Regions from separate parts of the Rahnella sp. EDr1-12 genome, predicted to be linked through region 4. Evidence: predicted binding sites of a transcription regulator. Region 4 holds the regulator's gene; each other region holds the start of a gene.
What was found. Region 4 encodes sigma-54, which starts transcription at its own class of promoters, with help from an activator protein. Its sites were predicted from a motif close to GTTGGCACANNTTTCGCTNT; they were not measured.
Positions count from the first base shown of each region.

Region 1: ACO0U8_RS13670 (gamma-glutamyltransferase family protein) is a predicted target of sigma-54. The motif match lies at 2,414-2,433, and genes of this name have one in related genera.
Region 2: ACO0U8_RS05135 (amino acid ABC transporter substrate-binding protein) is a predicted target of sigma-54. The motif match lies at 2,213-2,232, and genes of this name have one in related genera.
Region 3: glnK (P-II family nitrogen regulator) is a predicted target of sigma-54. The motif match lies at 3,312-3,331, and genes of this name have one in related genera.

Region 1 is NZ_JBLZNY010000002.1:942,172-947,024, forward strand. It holds gene ACO0U8_RS13655 (amino acid ABC transporter permease) at 1-399, opposite strand, end outside; gene ACO0U8_RS13660 (transporter substrate-binding domain-containing protein) at 424-1,209, opposite strand; gene ACO0U8_RS13665 (MurR/RpiR family transcriptional regulator) at 1,474-2,313, opposite strand; gene ACO0U8_RS13670 (gamma-glutamyltransferase family protein) at 2,505-4,091, shown strand; gene hpxX (oxalurate catabolism protein HpxX) at 4,128-4,322, shown strand; gene ACO0U8_RS13680 (AtzE family amidohydrolase) at 4,319-4,853, shown strand, end outside.
Region 2 is NZ_JBLZNY010000001.1:1,078,730-1,083,582, forward strand. It holds gene corC (CNNM family magnesium/cobalt transport protein CorC) at 1-481, shown strand, start outside; gene lnt (apolipoprotein N-acyltransferase) at 488-2,029, shown strand; gene ACO0U8_RS05135 (amino acid ABC transporter substrate-binding protein) at 2,487-3,383, shown strand; gene ACO0U8_RS05140 (amino acid ABC transporter permease) at 3,578-4,318, shown strand; gene gltK (glutamate/aspartate ABC transporter permease GltK) at 4,321-4,853, shown strand, end outside.
Region 3 is NZ_JBLZNY010000001.1:1,231,052-1,235,904, forward strand. It holds gene ACO0U8_RS05820 (YbaY family lipoprotein) at 1-289, opposite strand, end outside; gene tesB (acyl-CoA thioesterase II) at 536-1,402, shown strand; gene amtB (ammonium transporter AmtB) at 1,543-2,832, opposite strand; gene glnK (P-II family nitrogen regulator) at 2,913-3,251, opposite strand; gene ACO0U8_RS05840 (SmdB family multidrug efflux ABC transporter permease/ATP-binding protein) at 3,591-4,853, opposite strand, start outside.
Region 4 is NZ_JBLZNY010000001.1:1,910,091-1,914,943, forward strand. It holds gene lptC (LPS export ABC transporter periplasmic protein LptC) at 1-113, shown strand, start outside; gene lptA (lipopolysaccharide ABC transporter substrate-binding protein LptA) at 91-648, shown strand; gene lptB (LPS export ABC transporter ATP-binding protein) at 655-1,380, shown strand; gene rpoN (RNA polymerase factor sigma-54) at 1,483-2,916, shown strand; gene hpf (ribosome hibernation promoting factor) at 2,940-3,227, shown strand; gene ptsN (PTS IIA-like nitrogen regulatory protein PtsN) at 3,337-3,807, shown strand; gene rapZ (RNase adapter RapZ) at 3,875-4,729, shown strand; gene npr (PTS phosphocarrier protein NPr) at 4,726-4,853, shown strand, end outside.

The DNA of each region.
Region 1 (4,853 bases), on a different contig from region 4:
CTGGCTGCGCGTTAATCCGAGCACGCGCCCGGCTTCCCACTGGCCTTTCGGCGTCACCTGAATACCGGCGCGGATGATTTCCGTGCTGTACGCGCCGAGATTAATCAGCATCGCCAGCAGTGCCGCCTCACCGGCGGTCATTTTCAGACCGATGGCGGGCAGACCAAAAACAATGAAAAATAGCTGCACCACAAACGGCGTATTACGGATGGCTTCGACATAAACGCCCCACACCGCCCGCAGGGTTTTATGGTTGCCGCAGCGAATGGCCGCGCCGCAGATACCGATCGCGACGCCGCCAATCGTTGCCATCACCGTCAGCTCAATGGTGATCCATAAGCCGGCCAACAGCTCCGGCATATAAGGCCACAGCGCGCTAAAGTTAAGCTGATAGGTCATGAAAGATCTCCGTGAAAACGTGGATTACGCGCCGATGGACGCCGGAAGCGGAGCCTTCATCCATTTTTCGGACAGCGCGTTGAGCGTCTTGTCTTTCACGCCTTCGGCAATCAGTTCATTCACTTTGTCTTTCAGCGCCGGTTCGTCTTTACGCAGGCCAACGAAGCACGGCGAATCTTTCAGCATCACTTTCGACTCAGGCGCTTTGGCCGGGTTCATACGCGCAATTGCCGCCACCACCAGGTTACCGGTAGCAATGTATTCCACCTGACCGGACAGGTACGCCGACAGCGTGGTGTTGTTATCTTCGTAGCGCTGAATTTTGGCGTCTTTAGGTGCCACATCGGTCAGCGCCAGATCTTCCACCGCGCCACGGGTCACGCCGATGGTTTTGCCGGACAGTGCTTTCAGATCCGCCAGTTTGTCGCCTTTCGCGCCAAATACGCCGAGGAAGAACGGTGCGTAGGCGTTGCTGAAATCGATCACTTTTTCACGCTCGGCGTTTTTACCGAGGCTGGAAATCACCAGATCCACTTTATCGGTTTGCAGATAAGGCACACGGTTGGCGCTGGTCACCGGCACCAGTTGCAACTTAAGTTTCATTTTATCGGCCAGGTATTGCGCCATATCGATGTCATAACCTTCAGGTTGCAGATCTTTTCCCACCGAACCAAACGGCGGGAAATCCTGAGGCACGGCCACGCGCAGCACGCCGCGTTTCTGAATATCCTGCAACTGATCGGCCATCGCGCCGGATGCCTGAAGCACCAGCATTGCAGCACCTGCCCACGCCAACAGCCGTTTGTTCATGTTCATAGATTATCTCCGGTGAAAGGTTTTTGGAACGATAGATTCTTATAAACATGACTCTGCAACGAATGTGCCAAAAACGTTTCAGCGGAAAAATTGTGCGCTAAGTCACGGTACGACAAGGGATCAGACGAATACGGAGGCATTCAGAAGCGTTTTTTTTGCCCTGTATCAGGGCAAAAAGAAGGTAATACGGAAAAGCAGGATGCACTGAAATTGTGCGAAAGCACCAGAAAAGCGCTCAATTTGTTCTGTAAACGGGAATCAGCGCTGCTCCAGCTCATCCAGATCGGTATACAGATCGCTAATCTGATGAATGCGCTGACGGCCCGAGGCCAGGGTATCGTGCAGTAACGCATTGCTGAGAAGATTCGCCAGACTCATGGCGGAGGAATAGCTGTCAAACGCCGAGACGCTGTCGAGCGGTGCGGCCAGATGCCAGGCGGCCAGCGGGATAAGCGTCTGCGCCTGCGGCTCGCAAATCAGCAGCACCGGCACGCCAAGCGACTGCAACTGCGTGAGAATCGCTTTCGCCATACGCGGCCTGCGGCGGAAAGCGACGAAAATCACCACGTCCTGCGCGGTGAGATCCACCAGTTCTTCCGCCAGCGTTTGCCCTGGTTGCGGCATCATCATCACCCCTGCGCGCACCTGAATCAGCTGCTGGCGCAGGTGCAGCGCCACCGGATAGCTGTTGCGAAAGCCCAGCAGACGCACCTGCCGCGCCTGACTCAGGGCGGTGATCAGCGCGCCAAACTGAGCGCCGTCGATCTGGTTAATCCACTGGGTCAGATTAGCCATTTCCTGCTTATAGTGGCGGGATAACAGGGTGTTGCCCTGCACCGCGTCGCGGCTGTCGGTCAGCGGCATCCCGCTCTGGCGCAGGGTGCGCATTTCATCGCGCATATCGCGATAACTCGGGTAGCCGAGACGCTTAAACAGGCGGCTGACCGTGGCCTTCGACACGCCGCTAAGCCGCGCCAGCTCTGCGCTGTTGTAGCTCATCAGATCATCGATACTGGCAAATATAAAGTCGGCGACGCGCTGTTCCTGCGGCGTCAGCTCTGCGTAATGATCCCGCAGACGCTCATCAATTTGTTTCATCTCACCGCCTCTGTAACCAATGTTTCAGCACCTATCATGGCATGCACTATGCTTGCCAATGCAAGCGAAATTATGCAGGAAAGCGTGAGAAATCTGCCGATGTGGAACACCTCTTGCTTAACGTTATCCCTACGCGCCCAAAACCCTGCAAACACGGGCAGCATAAAAAAGCGTCTCAAAAAGGACATCGCATGATTAACAGTAACAGCGCACCGCTCGGTATGGCGGTGACGCCTCATCACCTGGCAAGCCAGAGTGCGCTTGCGGTATTACGTGAAGGCGGCAATGCCATTGAAGCCATGGTCGCCGCCGCTGCCACGATTGCCGTGGTGTATCCGCACATGAACGGGCTCGGCGGTGACGGTTTCTGGCTGATTGTGCCACCGCAGGGCAATCCGGTGGCCATCGACGCCAGCGGTGCCGCCGGATCGCTGGCATCGATCGGGTTCTACGCCGGTGAAACGCATATTCCGCATCGAGGCCCGAAATCTGCCCTGACCGTCGCGGGCACCGTCGGCGGCTGGCAGGAAGCGCTGAACATTTCCGCTGAATTTGGCGGCGAGCAAAAACCCCTGTCGCGCCTGCTGCGCGATGCCATTCGCTATGCGGCCGACGGCATACCGGTCACCGCCTCTCAGGAAGCCGCCACCCGCGCCAAACAACACGAACTGAAAGACATCCGCTCATTTACCGACGTCTTTCTGCCAAACGGCGAAGTGCCGCGCGCCGGCAACCGCTTTACCCAGCCGCAGCTGGCGCAGACGCTCTCCATGTTGTGCGAAGACGGACTGGGCAGTTTTTACCGTGGCGAACTGGCCGACAGCATGGCCGCCGACATGGAAAAACTGGGTATGCCGGTCACCCGTGCCGATCTCGCGGCGTATAAGCCACAGCGCCGCGTGCCGCTGCGCCTCAAACACAGCAAAGGCGAAATCTACAACCTGACACCGCCGACGCAGGGGCTGGTTTCACTGGCGATCCTCGGCCTGACTGACCGTCTGCCGCTGGAAGGCATGGACGAAAGCGCCACCATTCACAGCATCGTCGAGGCCACCAAACTGGCGTTCGGCCTGCGCGATCGTTTCATCACCGACCCGCGCATGATGACGCAGGACGCCCAGAGCCTGCTGGATCCGCAGTATCTCGATGCTCTCGCAACCCGAATCAAACCCCACAGCGCCGCCGACTGGGGCAAAGGTAAAGGCCCCGGCGATACGGTCTGGATGGGCGTGATGGACAGCAGCGGGCTGGCGGTGTCGTTTATCCAGAGCATCTATCACGAGTTTGGCAGCGGTGTCGTGCTGCCGGAAAGCGGCGTGCTGTGGCAAAACCGCGGCGCCTCTTTCAGCCTCGATCCCGATCATCTGCTGGCGCTGGCGCCGGGCAAACAACCGTTCCACACGCTGAACCCCGCCGCCGCACGTTTATACGATGGCCGCACGCTGGTGTATGGCTCGATGGGCGGCGACGGACAACCGCAAACGCAGGCGGCAGTGTTTATCCGCCACGTGGTGCAGGGGCAATCCTTACAACAGGCGATCAGCGGGCCGCGCTGGCTGCTGGGCCGGACCTGGGGCGAAAGTTCGGATTCCCTGAAACTGGAAGGCCGCTTCGACTATCTGACACAGGCCGGGCTGAGGCAGCGCGGCCACGACGTCGAATTATTACCGGATTTCAGCGAGGCCGTCGGCCATGCTGGGGCGATTGTGCGCCACACCAACGGCATGTTTGAAGGTGCCTCCGACCCGCGCAGCAACGGCAGCGCCGCCGGATTTTAATCAGAGTTCGCTCATAAGAATGGATAAGGAAGCAACATGAAAACGCCACCCGCAGCGACCGACTGGGCCGCTTATGTCCGTCAGATGGAGTCCGTTCTGGCACTGGATCTCGACGACGCGCGTCGTCAGGAATTGCTGATACAGTTCAGCCGCATCGCGCAGATGGCGCAACCGCTGATGGATTTACCGCTCGATTCGCGTCTGGAAATCGCCGGGGTGTATCGCGCATGAAATCGTTCGATCATTTCACCATCAGCCAGCTGCACCAGGCCCTCACACGGGGCGAGCTTTCCGCCACGGAAATCGCCACCGCGACGCTCAGCGCCGTTGAACAGGCCAATCCTGTCATCAACGCGTATACGCATATCACCCGCGAACGCATGTTGAGTGAAGCAGCAAAAGTGGATAAAACCCGTGCCAGCGGCGCAACCTTATCGCCACTGGCCGGCATTCCCTACGCGGTGAAAAACCTGCTGGACGTGGCCGGTGAGGTGACGCTGGCAGGTGCGAGCCTTAACAGCAGCAACGCCGCCGCACGTCATGATGCGTGGACAGTTTCACGCCTCGCCGCACAGGGCGCGATGCTTTCCGGCATGCTGAACATGGATGCGTACGCCTACGGTTTCACCACGGAAAACAGCCATTACGGCGCGACGCGCAACCCGCGCGATCTGACCCGTGTAGCGGGCGGTTCGTCCGGCGGTTCTGCCGCCGCGGTGGCCGCCGGTCTGGTGCATTTCACGCTGGGCAGCGACACCAACG
Region 2 (4,853 bases), 830 kb from region 4:
CAGCATCGATAAAGTGCTGAGAACCGCCGTGGTAGTTCCTGAGAGCAAACGCGTCGACCGCATGCTGAAAGAATTCCGCTCCCAGCGTTATCATATGGCGATTGTCGTTGATGAATTCGGCGGCGTTTCCGGTCTGGTAACCATCGAAGATATCCTCGAACTGATTGTCGGCGAAATCGATGATGAGTATGACGAAGCGGAAGATCTGGATATCCGCCAGCTCAGCCGTCACACGTATACTGTTCGCGCCCTCGCGCCGATTGAAGACTTCAATGAAGTGTTCCAGACAAATTACAGTGACGACGAAGTTGATACTATTGGTGGTCTGGTCATGCAGTCATTCGGCCATTTACCGGCCCGTGGTGAAAGCATTGAAATTGACGGTTACCTGTTCAAGGTTGCGATGGCAGACAGCCGCCGTATCATTCAGGTTCACGTAAAAATACCGGACGACGCGCCGCAACCAATACTGGAAGAATAATTCTCCATGGCAATTGCCTCTTTATACCAACGCCAGCGGGTTCGCGCCCTGCTGGCGCTCTTATTCGGTGCCTGTGGCACGTTCTCCTTTTCCCCTTATGACTTCTGGCCTGCTGCGATTGTCTCGCTCTGCGGCCTGCTGGCATTAACGCTGGATCGCCGCCCGTCTCAGGCCTCGCTGATCGGCTTCTTCTGGGGAATGGGTCTTTTTGGCAGTGGCGTAAACTGGGTGTATGTCAGTATCGCCACCTTTGGCGGCATGCCGGAAGCCATCAACCTGTTTCTGGTGGTTTTGCTGGCGGCGTATTTGTCGCTTTACACCATGCTGTTTGCCGGCGTATTCAGCAAACTGTGGCCGAAGACAACCTGGTGGAAACTGGCGCTTGCCGCGCCCGCCCTATGGCAAATCACCGAGTTTTTGCGTGGCTGGGTGCTGACTGGTTTCCCGTGGCTGCAATTTGGCTACAGCCAGATCGACGGTCCGCTGAAAGGCCTCGCGCCGATCACCGGTGTTGATGGCATTACGCTGCTGCTGACGTCGTTGAGTGGCCTGCTGGTTTACGCATTCCACCAGCGGCGCATCACGCCGGGAATCATTGCGCTGGCCATGTTAATGCTGCCGTGGCCGTTGCGTTACGTTCACTGGTATCAGGAACAGACGGACAAAACGGTGGATGTCGCGCTGGTTCAGGGCAACATTCCACAGTCGATGAAGTGGGATCCGAAAGCGCTGGAAAGTGCTTTGCAAACCTATCTGGATCTCAGCCGCCCGTACCTTGGCAAAGCCAATATGATCATCTGGCCGGAATCAGCAATTTCAGATATTGAATCCGATCAGCAAGCCTTCCTGAGTATGGTGGATAACATTTACCGCTCGCACGGTACGCAGCTGGTTACCGGCGTTATTGATGCCCGTCGCAATGAAGAAGGCATGAAGGTGTATAACAGCGCCATTGTGCTCGGCGGCGAGCAGTCTTATCGCTATCCGGACGACAACCGTTTCAACAAACATCATCTGGTACCGTTCGGGGAATTCGTGCCGCTGGAAACCATACTGCGCCCTCTGGCACCGTTCTTCGATTTACCGATGTCGGGGCTGACCAGCGGGGCGTACGTCCAGAAACCACTGATGGTCAGCGGCCTTAATCTGACCACCGCGATTTGCTATGAAGTGGTATTTGGTGAACAGGTGCGCGATAACCTGCAACCGGATACTAACTTTCTGCTGACGATTTCCAACGATGCCTGGTTCGGCCATTCGATTGGTCCGTGGCAGCATTTCCAGATGGCGCGCATGCGTTCACTGGAACTGGGGCGCCCTCTGCTGCGCAGCACTAACAACGGTGTTACCGCGGTTGTGAATGCGCAGGGTGACGTTACGGCTGAAATCCCGCAGTTTACCCGTCAGGTGCTGAACGTGAAGGTTACGCCAACTACCGGCATGACCCCTTACGCACGCATGGGCTGGTGGCCGGTGTGGTTTGTGACCCTGCTCATGGCCGTTGTGGCTATCTGGCTGGGACGTCGTAAAGGCCAGATCATCCCCTGACGTAAGTCATCAATAAGCCCTGTTAAGACAGGGCTATACTGTCAGGCGCCTTCGGGCGCCTGTTCTTTTTTGTCGCACCCCCTTCCCTGCCTGCAAAATCCCTCCCTGTTACCTGCTGCCGATTGTTTGAAAGGCGGTATTAAGCGCTGAATTTTAATTTGCCTTCGAAGTTAAATCAGGCCAACTGGCACGCGTTTTGCTACATCTGTTTGAAAGATATCTGATTAGTGACATTTTTTGACGTCTTGCATCATTTTGGTACAAAAAGGCTGTTCCTCATGCACTTTTGAAGTGCATGGCCTGTTGTCTGCTTTGATTTGGTGCGCGCCCCGTCTCAAAAAAGAAACAATGTTGTTTCATAAATTTCACATTCAGTTATTTTCTAGCTTCATATGACGAGGCATTAGCACTTTCTGATCCCTGAGTTTGGATCCCTAATGACAGCAAGGAGTTGGACATGCAATTGCGCAAATTGGCGTTATCAGTACTGTTGGCAAGCGTTGCCGCAAGCAGCTTTGCCCACGCGGAAGAACTGACCGGCACTCTGAAAAAAATTAAAGATAATGGCGTTATCGTCGTCGGTCACCGTGAGTCCTCGGTGCCATTCTCTTACTACAATAACGAACAGAAAGTCGTAGGTTATTCACAGGACTATTCCAACGCTATCGTTGATGCAGTCAAGAAAAAGCTGGACCTGCCAAACCTGCAAGTAAAAATGATGCCAATCACCTCGCAAAACCGTATCCCGCTGCTGCAAAACGGCACTTACGATTTTGAGTGTGGTTCAACCACCAATAATCTGGAACGTCAGCAACAAGCGGCCTTCTCAGACACCATCTTCGTTATCGGCACCCGTCTGTTAGTCAAAAAAGGCTCAGACATCAAAGATTTCTCTGACCTGAAAGGCAAAACCGTCGTGGTCACCTCCGGCACCACCTCTGAAGTGCTGCTGAACAAACTGAACGAAGAGAAGAAACTGGATCTGCGCATTATCAGCGCCAAAGACCACGGTGACTCTTTCCGTACGCTGGAAACAGGCCGTGCGGTAGCGTTCATGATGGATGATGCACTGCTGGCGGGCGAACGTGCCAAAGCCAAAAAACCTGATAACTGGGAAATCATCGGTACGCCGCAGTCGAAAGAAGCTTACGGCTGCATGATGCGTAAAGACGATGCGGAATTCAAAAAACTGGTTGATGACACCATCGTGAAGGCGCAAACCTCCGGTGAAGCAACCAAGTGGTTTGAAACCTGGTTCAAAAAACCTATTCCTCCGAAAAACCTGAACATGAACTTTGAATTGTCTGACGACATGAAAGCCCTGTTCAAAGCACCAAACGATAAAGCACTGTAATAGTAAGCAGACGGGTAGTACCGGGTATTAAAAATAAAGGCTGGCCAACCAGCTTGTGATGATGGTCCGAAAGGACAGACAGACCAGATGCGGGGTGGTCGTTCCCCACCCCGCATTTTTTCCGCCACTCACCCATGTTTATGGTTACGTCATCACTCAGAGGGGTAGTTTATTACCCGTGTCATGGAGTTTTTATGTCAATAGATTGGAACTGGGGCATCTTCCTGCAAGACGCCCCCTTCGGCAATACCACCTATCTGGGCTGGATTTGGAATGGATTTCAGGTCACGGTCGCGTTGTCGATTTGTGCCTGGATTATTGCCTTCTTCGTCGGCTCCCTGTTCGGTATTTTGCGTACCGTCCCCAACCGTTTTCTCTCCGGCATCGGTACCTGTTACGTTGAATTGTTCCGTAACGTGCCGCTGATTGTGCAATTCTTTATCTGGTATCTGGTGGTGCCTGAGCTGTTGCCGGAAAACATCGGCATGTGGTTCAAATCAGAACTCGCGCCGAACGTGCAGTTCTTCACTTCTTCCGTTATCTGTCTCGGCCTGTTTACCGCTGCCCGCGTGTGCGAGCAGGTACGCGCCGCCATCCAGTCGTTACCCAGCGGACAACGCAATGCCGGTCTGGCGATGGGGCTGACGTTGCCTCAAACCTACCGTTATGTGCTGCTGCCAAATGCCTACCGTGTGATCGTGCCACCGATGACCTCCGAGATGGTCAATCTGGTGAAAAACTCCGCCATTGCCTCAACCATCGGTCTGGTGGATATGGCGGCACAGGCCGGTAAGCTGCTTGATTACTCTGCGCATGCGTATGAATCATTTACTGCCATTACCGTCGCCTACGTCCTCATTAATGCGGTGATTATGCTGCTGATGCATTTTGTAGAACGTAAAGTCCGCCTGCCGGGCAACATGGGAGGTAAATAAATATGCATGAATTTGACTGGAGTTCTATTGGCCCCGGCCTGCCCTATCTGTGGCAAGGCATGGTCATTACCCTCAAGATCACTTCACTGGCGATTGTCGTGGGGATCCTCTGGGGTACCCTGCTGGCGGTAATGCGTCTGTCGACCTTCAAACCGATCAGCTGGTTTGCCACGGCGTACGTCAATCTGTTCCGTGCCGTTCCCCTGGTGATGGTGCTGTTGTGGTTTTATCTGATTGTGCCGGGCTTTCTGCAGAAAGTGCTCGGGCTGTCACCGAAAACCGATATCCGCCTGATTTCCGCGATGGTGGCATTTGCGTTATTTGAAGCGGCTTATTACTCAGAGATTATCCGTGCAGGGATCATCAGTATCGCCCGCGGGCAGTCTTCTGCCGCACTGGCGCTGGGCATGACCCAGTGGCAGTCGATGAAGCTGGTTATCCTGCCGCAGGCCTTCCGTGCGATGGTGCCTTTGCTGCTGACGCAGGCCATCGTGTTGTTCCAGGATACCTCGCTGGTCTATGTGCTCGGCCTCGC
Region 3 (4,853 bases), 680 kb from region 4:
GTGCCTGCTTACCCTGCGTTCTCGCCACTTTCTGCGAGATCACACGCGATGGTGCATCAGCAACAGAGGCATCGGACAATGTCACGGTCAGTACCGCATCAGGCGGCAACGCCACACGCTGAGCGATAAACACACTACCGGATACGTTTGGCCCCGTTATCGCGGGTTGGGTGGCCGGACTGGCTGCCGTATTCACCGGAGCTTGCTGCGCGGGTGCCTCATGATGCTGTGCGCATCCGGCAAGAGTCAGAGACAGCGCGGTTCCACCTACTATCTGCCAAAGTTTCATAGATCGTACTCCCTTTTTATTATTCGCTTGTCGACAAGCTGTAATAAACGCCGACATGAAAATGGTTTCTTTAACCAGCGTACCTGTTAATCATGGCACAATAATCTGAATTTTTCCTCCCGGTGGCTAAACAGGTCTTCTGAGCGCCCGTAAGATCCTCTATCATTAACAGGTTAGACCTGTGCTTTTGCTGCGCTTACGGGCTGCATCAGGCATGAATTAACCGGTAACTTTCATGAGGCCACTATGAGTCAGGCGTTAATAAATCTGCTGGATCTTCTGGATCTGGAAAAAATCGAAGAAGGACTGTTTCGTGGTCAAAGTGAGGATCTGGGCTTGCGCCAGGTCTTTGGCGGGCAGGTTGTCGGGCAGGCACTCTACGCAGCCAAACAAACGGTGCCGGTTGATCGCGGGATCCACTCGTTCCACAGTTACTTTTTACGTCCGGGTGACAGCAGTAAACCGATCATCTATGACGTGGAAAACTTGCGCGACGGCAACAGTTTCAGCGCCCGTCGTGTGAAAGCGGTACAAAACGGTAAACCTATTTTCTACATGACAGCCTCTTTCCAGAGTCATGAAGAGGGTTTTGAACATCAAAACACCATGCCTGATGTACCGCCGCCGGAGTCACTGATTTCGGAGTCAGATATTGCCAAAAATCTTGCGCATCTGATCCCTGAAAAAATTCGTGATAAATTCCTCCGTCACCGGCCGATTGAAATGCGCCCGGTGAAATTCCATAACCCGCTGAAAGGCACTAAAGAAGAGCCGCATCGCGCGGTGTGGTTCCGCGCCAACGGCGAAATGCCAGACGATCTGCGCATCCATCAGTATCTGCTGGGTTATGCTTCAGACTTCAATTTCCTGCCGACCGCATTGCAACCGCACGGAATTGGTTTTCTGGAGCCAGGAATGCAGGTCGCGACCATCGATCATTCGATGTGGTTTCACCGGCCATTCCGTATGGACGACTGGCTTCTTTACGCGGTTGAAAGCACATCTGCTTCCGGTGCCCGTGGTTTTGTACGCGGTCAGTTCTACACCCGCGAAGGGGTGCTGGTTGCCACTACGGTGCAGGAAGGTGTGATCCGTCAGAGAACGGCAGAATAAGCTTTTCGGTCTGAAAATCAGGCATTAAAAAGGGGCGATAGTGATATCGCCCCTTTTGCTATTCATCATTATTTTTAGTTTTGGTACTGCCGTTCAGAAAGCGTTAGCGCACTGCCTTCTCTGAATGTATATGACTGAGATTACTGGTTGTAAGCATTTTCGCCGTGGCTGTTGACGTCCAGACCTTCACGTTCCTGTTCTTCAGGAACACGCAGACCGACCAGCATATCAGCTACTTTATAAGCGATGAAGGCAACAACACCTGACCAGACCAGCGTAACGCAGACGCTGAAGAACTGTACCCAGACCTGATGGCCCATGGTGACGCCTTCTGCATAACCCACGCCGCCCAGTGAGCTGGAAGTGAATACGCCGGTCAGCAGGCAGCCTACGATACCGCACACGCCGTGCACACCGAATACGTCACAGGTGTCATCAACACGCAGCCATTTTTTCAGGGTAACCACACCCCACAGACCGGTAGCACCACCGACCAGACCGATAATCAACGCACCACCCACGCCGACCGTACCACAGGCTGGCGTGATGGCAACCAGTCCCGCGATGGCACCGGAGCTTGCGCCAAGCAGAGAAGGTTTACCGCGAACCATCCACTCTACAAATGTCCATGACAGGATTGCGCCAGCCGTTGCGATAACGGTATTGAGGAAAGCCAGAGCCGCAATTGGACTTGCTGCGCTTGCTGAACCGGCGTTGAAACCAAACCAGCCAACGTAAAGGATCGCCGCACCTGTGAAGACCATTGGCAGGTTGTGTGGCTTGAATGCTTCTTTGCCAAATCCTGCACGTTTACCTAACAGGTAGGCACCGACCAGACCCGCGATGGCGGCGTTAATGTGAACCACCGTACCGCCGGCAAAGTCCAGCGCACCGTCTGCTGCCAGGAAACCACCCGCCCAAACCATGTGAGCCATCGGAATGTAGGAGAAGGTCAGCCAGATCACAGTGAAAATCAAGACCGCAGAGAAACGTACACGTTCAGCGATACCGCCCACGATCAGCGCCACGGTGATACAGGCGAATGAACACTGGAACGCCACGTGAATCATCTGCGAGAAGGTGCCGGTGACCGAATCAAGGCCGATGCCTTTCATCATCACATTACCGAAACCGCCGAAGAATGCGTTGCCTTCGCTGAAGGCCAGGCTGTAACCGTAGAGGATCCACAGAACGCAGACCAGCGCGAACGTCACGATGACCTGAGTCAGCATAGATAACACGTTTTTAGAACGCAGTAAGCCGCCGTAGAACAGCGCCACACCGGGCACGGTCATAAACAGCACCAGTGCAGTACAAATCATCATAAAGGCATTGTCAGCACCGTTAGCGGCTGCCGGCGCTGCTGCCATGGCAAGCGAAGGCAACAATGCAACCGCGCCAAGCCCCATCATGGATAAAAGTTTTTTCATTAGTAGCCCACCCCTGTTCTCAAAACTGTTTTTCTAAGCTCTTTTATCTCAACTCTTCATTCAAAGAGATGAACCTGAAATTACAGTGCTGCTTCGTCGGTTTCACCGGTACGAATACGGATAACGCGTTGCAATTCAGCAACGAAAATTTTGCCGTCACCAATTTTTCCGGTGTAGGCCGCTTTGCTGATCACGTCGATCACTTCATCAAGCTGATCGTCAGCGATAGCAATATCGATTTTTACTTTTGGCAGGAAGTTCACGCTGTACTCTGCACCGCGATACAGTTCAGCGTGACCTTTCTGACGGCCGAAACCTTTAACTTCCGTTACGGTCAGGCCCTGAATTCCAACAGCAGACAGCGCTTCGCGCACGTCTTCCAGCTTGAAAGGTTTGATCACCACAGTAACCAGCTTCATTTTGCCACTCCTCGAATTAAGGGCTTGCCGCGGAAAAACCGCGCCCGATACGAAATGGATAAAGCAAAGGCTGTGCCAGAGTTGAAATTGCAGAGAGATTCGTTTGATTACCGCGTAATACGGCATTTTCAGAATATTCGTGACGAGGCGCACACTTGGCCGTTCACATCATTATCAGGACGCGCGCACCAATAAGGTGCCGACCGCTGCTTTTTAGTGCAGTGACATCACGCCCAGAGACTTGATGCCAGATGAAGGTGCAGGCCAGAAAAAAGGAGGGGGGAAATCGGGAGAAAAAACCACCCCAACGCGGTGCGCTATGCTGCGTTGGGGCGGGTATCAGGCGTTTTGCGTCGCTGGCGTAGCCTGCTCCGCTGAGGCAAGTTCCTGACCGGCAAGCTGTAGCTGATACATCTGATAATACCGGCCTTTTTCAGCCAGCAGTTGCAGATGATTGCCCTGCTCCACTGCCTGACCACGATGCAATACCAAAATGTTATCCGCATCGACAATCGTCGAAAGACGATGGGCGATCACCACCAGCGTCGTTTGCTGGCGGATGGCCCGAAGTGCACGCTGGATCGCCTGCTCAGTACCTGAGTCGATATTGGCTGTTGCCTCGTCAAGGATCAAAATCTCCGGGGCCTGCACCAAAACGCGTGCCATGGCCAGCAACTGTTTCTGACCCACCGAGAGATTATTGCCCTGTTCGCCGAGGCGAGTGTTTAAACCTTCCGGCATTTCGCGAATAAGAGGCGAAAGCTGCACAATATCCAGCGCGTGCCAGACTTGCGCTTCATCGATATCGCGCCCTAACGTGACATTGGCGAAAACCGACTCAGCCAGCACCACCGGATCCTGCTGAACCATCGCAATCCCTTTACGTAGGCTGGCGTGCGAGAGATCGGAAATATGACGGCCATTAACCCGGATCTCTCCTTTATTGAGCGGGTAATATCCCATCAGCAAATTCGCCAGCGTACTTTTACCGCTGCCCGTATGCCCGACCAGCGCAACGAAACCTCGCGATGGCACATGCAGGGATATATTTTCCAGCACCCATTTGTCCGGCAGATAGGCAAAACTGACGTCTTTAATGTCTATCTCGCCGCCGGTAAGTCTTTTGTCGTCAGCCCCGTATTGCTGCTGGGTTCGGTCCATCAGGTCAAAAATTCGCTCACCCGCGACGACGGCCTGCTGAAGAATCGACTGCTGCGAGGTCAGTTCGATCAAAGGCTCGTTCAGACGCCCCAGATAATTGATGAAAGCATAGAGAACACCGACGCCGACTGAACCTTCTGCGCTGAATCCGAACAGCAGTAACAATCCGCACAGAATTAACGAAGAGAACAAACTGAGCAATGGTCGCAGAAGAAAGCCTTCCAGCCGGAGCGTTTGCATACGCGCCAGATAATGCGACTGACTGGCACGGGTCAAACGTTCGCCAAAACGCTTTTGCTGGCGGAACTGCTGGATGACATTCATGCCGTTAATGACTTCGTTGAAACCGTCATTGATGTCCGCCAGATAGCTTCTTACTTTACGAACAATCGGGGTACTGTAAATCTGGTACAGCCCCATCACGACGAAAACCGCCGGGAA
Region 4 (4,853 bases):
ATGGCACAGGTTTTACATCTAACGGCATGAAAATGCGTGGTAATCTGCGCGATAAAACAGCAGAGCTGATCGAAAAGGTAACGACCTCTTATGAAATTCAAAGCAAAAAATAAAATCCGTAATCTTCTGATCACCGGCTCGTTGTTGGCCATCAGCATTCCGGCATTCGCGCTGAAAGACGACACAACGAAACCGATCACCATTGATTCCGCCAATCAGGCGCTGGATGTGAACACCAACACGGCAACCTTTACCGGCAATGTGGTGGTGAATCAGGGCTCGATTCAGGTTAAAGCCGACAAAGTTGTGGTGATCCGCCCGCAAGGTGTCTCCGGCAAAGAAGTGGTGGAAGGCTATGGCAATCCGGTGACCTTCTACCAGTTGCAGGACAACGGTAAACCGATCAAAGGCCACGCGCAGAAAGTCCGTTATGAAGTGGAAACCGATCTGGTGACCCTGACCGGAAACGCTTACCTTGAACAGCTGGACAGCAATGTGAAAGGCGATCGTATTACCTATCTGGTGCAAAAACAGCAGATGGAAGCCTTCAGTGATAAAGGCAACCGTGTCACGACCGTGCTGGTTCCGACACAGTTGCAGGAAAAGACCCCGGCAGCAGCCGGTGGCCAGACCAAAAAGAGTAACTGATAATTTATGGCAAAATTAATCGCAGAAAATCTGGCGAAGGCATACAAAGGCCGTAAGGTCGTTGAAGATGTCAGCCTGGCAGTCAATTCAGGCGAAATCGTCGGATTACTTGGCCCTAACGGTGCCGGTAAAACCACCACCTTCTACATGGTGGTCGGTATCGTACAGCGTGACGCTGGCCGAATCATCGTTGACGACGAAGACATCAGCCTTTTGCCATTGCATACCCGCGCACGTCGCGGCATTGGTTACCTGCCACAGGAAGCCTCTATTTTCCGCCGCCTCAGCGTGTTCGACAACCTGATGGCCGTGCTGCAAATCCGTGACGACCTGAACAAAGAACAACGCAATGATCGCGCCAATGAGCTGATGGAAGAATTCCATATCTCTCACTTGCGCGATAACCTCGGCCAGTCACTGTCCGGGGGTGAACGCCGTCGTGTGGAAATTGCCCGCGCACTGGCAGCCAACCCTAAGTTTATCCTGCTGGATGAACCCTTTGCCGGTGTTGACCCGATTTCCGTTATCGACATCAAAAAAATCATTGAGCATCTTCGCGACAGCGGTCTGGGCGTTCTGATCACTGACCACAACGTCCGTGAAACGCTCGACGTGTGCGAACGCGCCTATATCGTCAGTCAGGGCAAGCTTATCGCCCACGGCACCCCAGCCGACATTCTTGCTGATGAACAAGTGAAACGTGTTTATCTTGGTGAAGAATTCCGTCTGTGATCTGCGCCGCCGGAAGCGCGCCTGTTTCGCTTTACACTGAAACAGGCCGTTTCTGACCGAAGTGTTGCCGTTCGAACTCATCTACGGATATAAAGCCAAGATATGAAGCAAGGTTTGCAACTCAGATTCAGCCAACAACTGGCAATGACTCCTCAATTACAGCAGGCAATCCGCCTGTTGCAATTGTCCACGCTTGAGCTCCAACAGGAGATCCAACTCGCGCTGGAGAGCAACCCTCTGCTGGAACAAACCGATCTTCACGATGAGATCGATGCGGTCGAAACCGCTGACAGTGAAGGTCTGGATACCCGCGAGGCTCTCGAGCAAAAAGACATGCCCGAAGAGTTACCGCTGGATGCGACCTGGGATGAAATTTACACCGCCGGAACACCGTCCGGTACCGGTAACGATTACAGCGACGACGAGCTGCCCGTTTATCAGGGTGAAACCACCCAGACGCTTCAGGATTACCTGATGTGGCAGGTCGAACTGACGCCGTTTTCCGACACCGATGCGGCTATCGCGACCTCGATTGTCGACGCGGTGGATGACACCGGATATCTGACGATTTCTCTCGACGATATTCTCGAAAGTATCGGCGATGACGACGTCACGATGGACGAAGTGGAAGCCGTGCTCAAACGCGTTCAGCGTTTTGATCCCGTGGGTGTCGCCGCACGCGACCTGCGCGACTGTCTGCTGATTCAGCTTTCCCAGTACGTCCCGGAAACGCCTTTCATTACAGAAGCCAGGCTTATCATCAGCGAACATCTGGATTTGCTGGCGAACCATGATTTCCGCGCACTTATGCGATCAACCCGTCTAAAAGAAGATACACTGAAAGGAGCGATGCTCCTGATCCAGTCTCTTGATCCGCGACCGGGCCAGTCGATCAACACCGGCGAATCCGAATACGTCATCCCGGATGTGCTGGTACGCAAAGTGTCCGGTGTCTGGACTGTCGAACTGAACTCAGACAGCATTCCGCGACTGAAAATCAACCAGCATTATGCTGCGATGGGCAATTCGACCCGCAGCGACAGCGACGGGCAATTTATCCGCAGCAATCTGCAGGAAGCCAAGTGGTTGATCAAAAGTCTGGAGAGCCGCAACGACACACTGCTGAAAGTCACGCGCTGCATCGTTGAGCAGCAGCAGGCGTTCTTTGAGATGGGTGATGAATACATGAAACCGATGGTGCTGGCCGATATCGCCAGCGCCGTGGAAATGCACGAATCGACGATTTCACGCGTTACAACGCAGAAATTCCTGCACAGCCCGCGTGGCATTTTCGAACTGAAGTATTTCTTCTCCAGCCACGTCAGTACTGACAGCGGCGGCGAGGCATCGTCCACCGCGATCCGGGCGCTGGTGAAGAAATTAATTGCAGCGGAGAATCCTGTAAAACCGCTGAGTGACAGTAAGTTAGCTACCCTGCTTTCCAATCAGGGAATTATGGTGGCGCGCCGTACCGTCGCAAAATACCGAGAGTCTTTGTCCATCCCGCCCTCAAACCAGCGTAAACAGTTAGTTTGACCTCAACAGAGAAGGAAGACATTATGCAGCTCAACATTACCGGACATCACATTGAGATCACCGATCCCCTGAGAGAATTCATCACGATGAAACTGGCGAAGCTCGAACAGTATTTCGACAGGATAAATCAGGTGTATGTGGTGTTAAGCGTTGAAAAAGTGCAGAAAATCGCGGAAGCGACGCTGCATGTGAACGGAGGCGAGTTGCATGCCACCTCGGAGCATCAGGATATGTACGCAGCGATTGACGGCCTGGTTGATAAACTGGCGCGCCAGCTGAACAAACATAAAGACAAACTGAAACAGCACTGACATTCATGTAGCCAACCCTGTGCTACACACCTTCGGGCATCGGCTTGTGACCTTCGGGGAACGAGCCGATATAGCTTTAAGGGTGAATCAGTGCAAAAGTGAAGATGACATGATCAACGATACTGCAATGCAATTAACGTCGGTGCTGAATGCCGAATGCACCAAAAGCGGCGTTCATTGCGCCAGCAAAAAACGCGCGCTGGAAATCATCAGCGAACTGGCTGCCAAACAATTGAATTTGTCGCCACAAGTGATTTTCGACGCCATTTTGACCCGTGAGCGTATGGGCAGCACCGGGATCGGTGCCGGGATCGCCATCCCGCACGGCAAGCTGGAAGAAGACACATTACGCGCCGTCGGCGTGTTTATTCAGCTCGATCAACCGATCGCGTTTGACGCTATCGACAATCAGCCGGTGGATCTCCTTTTTGCCTTGCTGGTTCCGGCAGATCAATGTAAAACCCACTTACACACCTTGTCTTTAGTGGCCAAAAAATTGGCTGATAAAACAGTGTGTCGCCGTCTGCGCGGAGCGCAAAGCGACGAAGAACTGTTCCAGATAATGACAGAAAACGAATAAATTGATGATTCCCGGCAACGCGCCGGGAAAGTGAATTCTGAACACTGAATGCCAGGGGAGTGACACCATGGTGCTGATGATTGTCAGCGGCCGTTCCGGTTCCGGGAAGTCGGTTGCCCTAAGGGCATTAGAAGACATGGGATTTTACTGTGTGGACAATCTGCCGGTGGTTTTACTGCCGCAGCTCGCCCAGACACTTGTCGAACGCAATACGTCTGCCGCCGTCAGCATTGACGTGCGCAACATGCCAGAAACACCGGAAGTGTATGAGCATGCGATGTCACAACTGCCTGAGAGTTTTTCGCCGCAGTTGCTGTTTCTCGACGCAGACCGCAATACCCTGATCCGTCGTTACAGCGATACCCGTCGTCTGCACCCGCTTTCCAGCAAAAACCTGTCCCTTGAAAGTGCCATCGATGAAGAAGCCGATCTGCTCGAGCCATTGCGCTCCGCCGCCGATCTGATCATCGACACCTCAGAAATGTCGGTTCATGAACTGGCAGAAATGCTGCGTACCCGTCTTTTGGGCAAACGTGAGCGTGAACTCACGATGGTCTTTGAATCCTTTGGCTTCAAACACGGCCTGCCGATTGATGCCGATTACGTGTTTGACGTGCGTTTCCTGCCAAACCCGCACTGGGATCCGAAACTGCGTCCGATGACCGGCCTTGATAAACCGGTGGCGGCGTTCCTCGATCGTCACACCGAAGTGCACAACTTTATCTACCAGACCCGCAGCTACCTCGAACAATGGCTGCCGATGCTGGAAACCAACAACCGCAGCTATCTGACCGTCGCCATTGGTTGTACCGGGGGTAAACACCGTTCGGTGTATATCGCAGAACAACTGGCCGACTATTTCCGTTCCCGCGGGAAGAATGTGCAATCCCGCCATCGCACGCTGGAAAAACGCAAATCATGACGGTGAAACAAACGGTAGAAATCAAAAACCGGTTAGGCATGCACGCCCGTCCGGCCATGAAGTTGTTTGAACTGGTGCAGAGTTTTGAATCGGAAGTGATGCTGCGCAATGGCACAGGCATAGA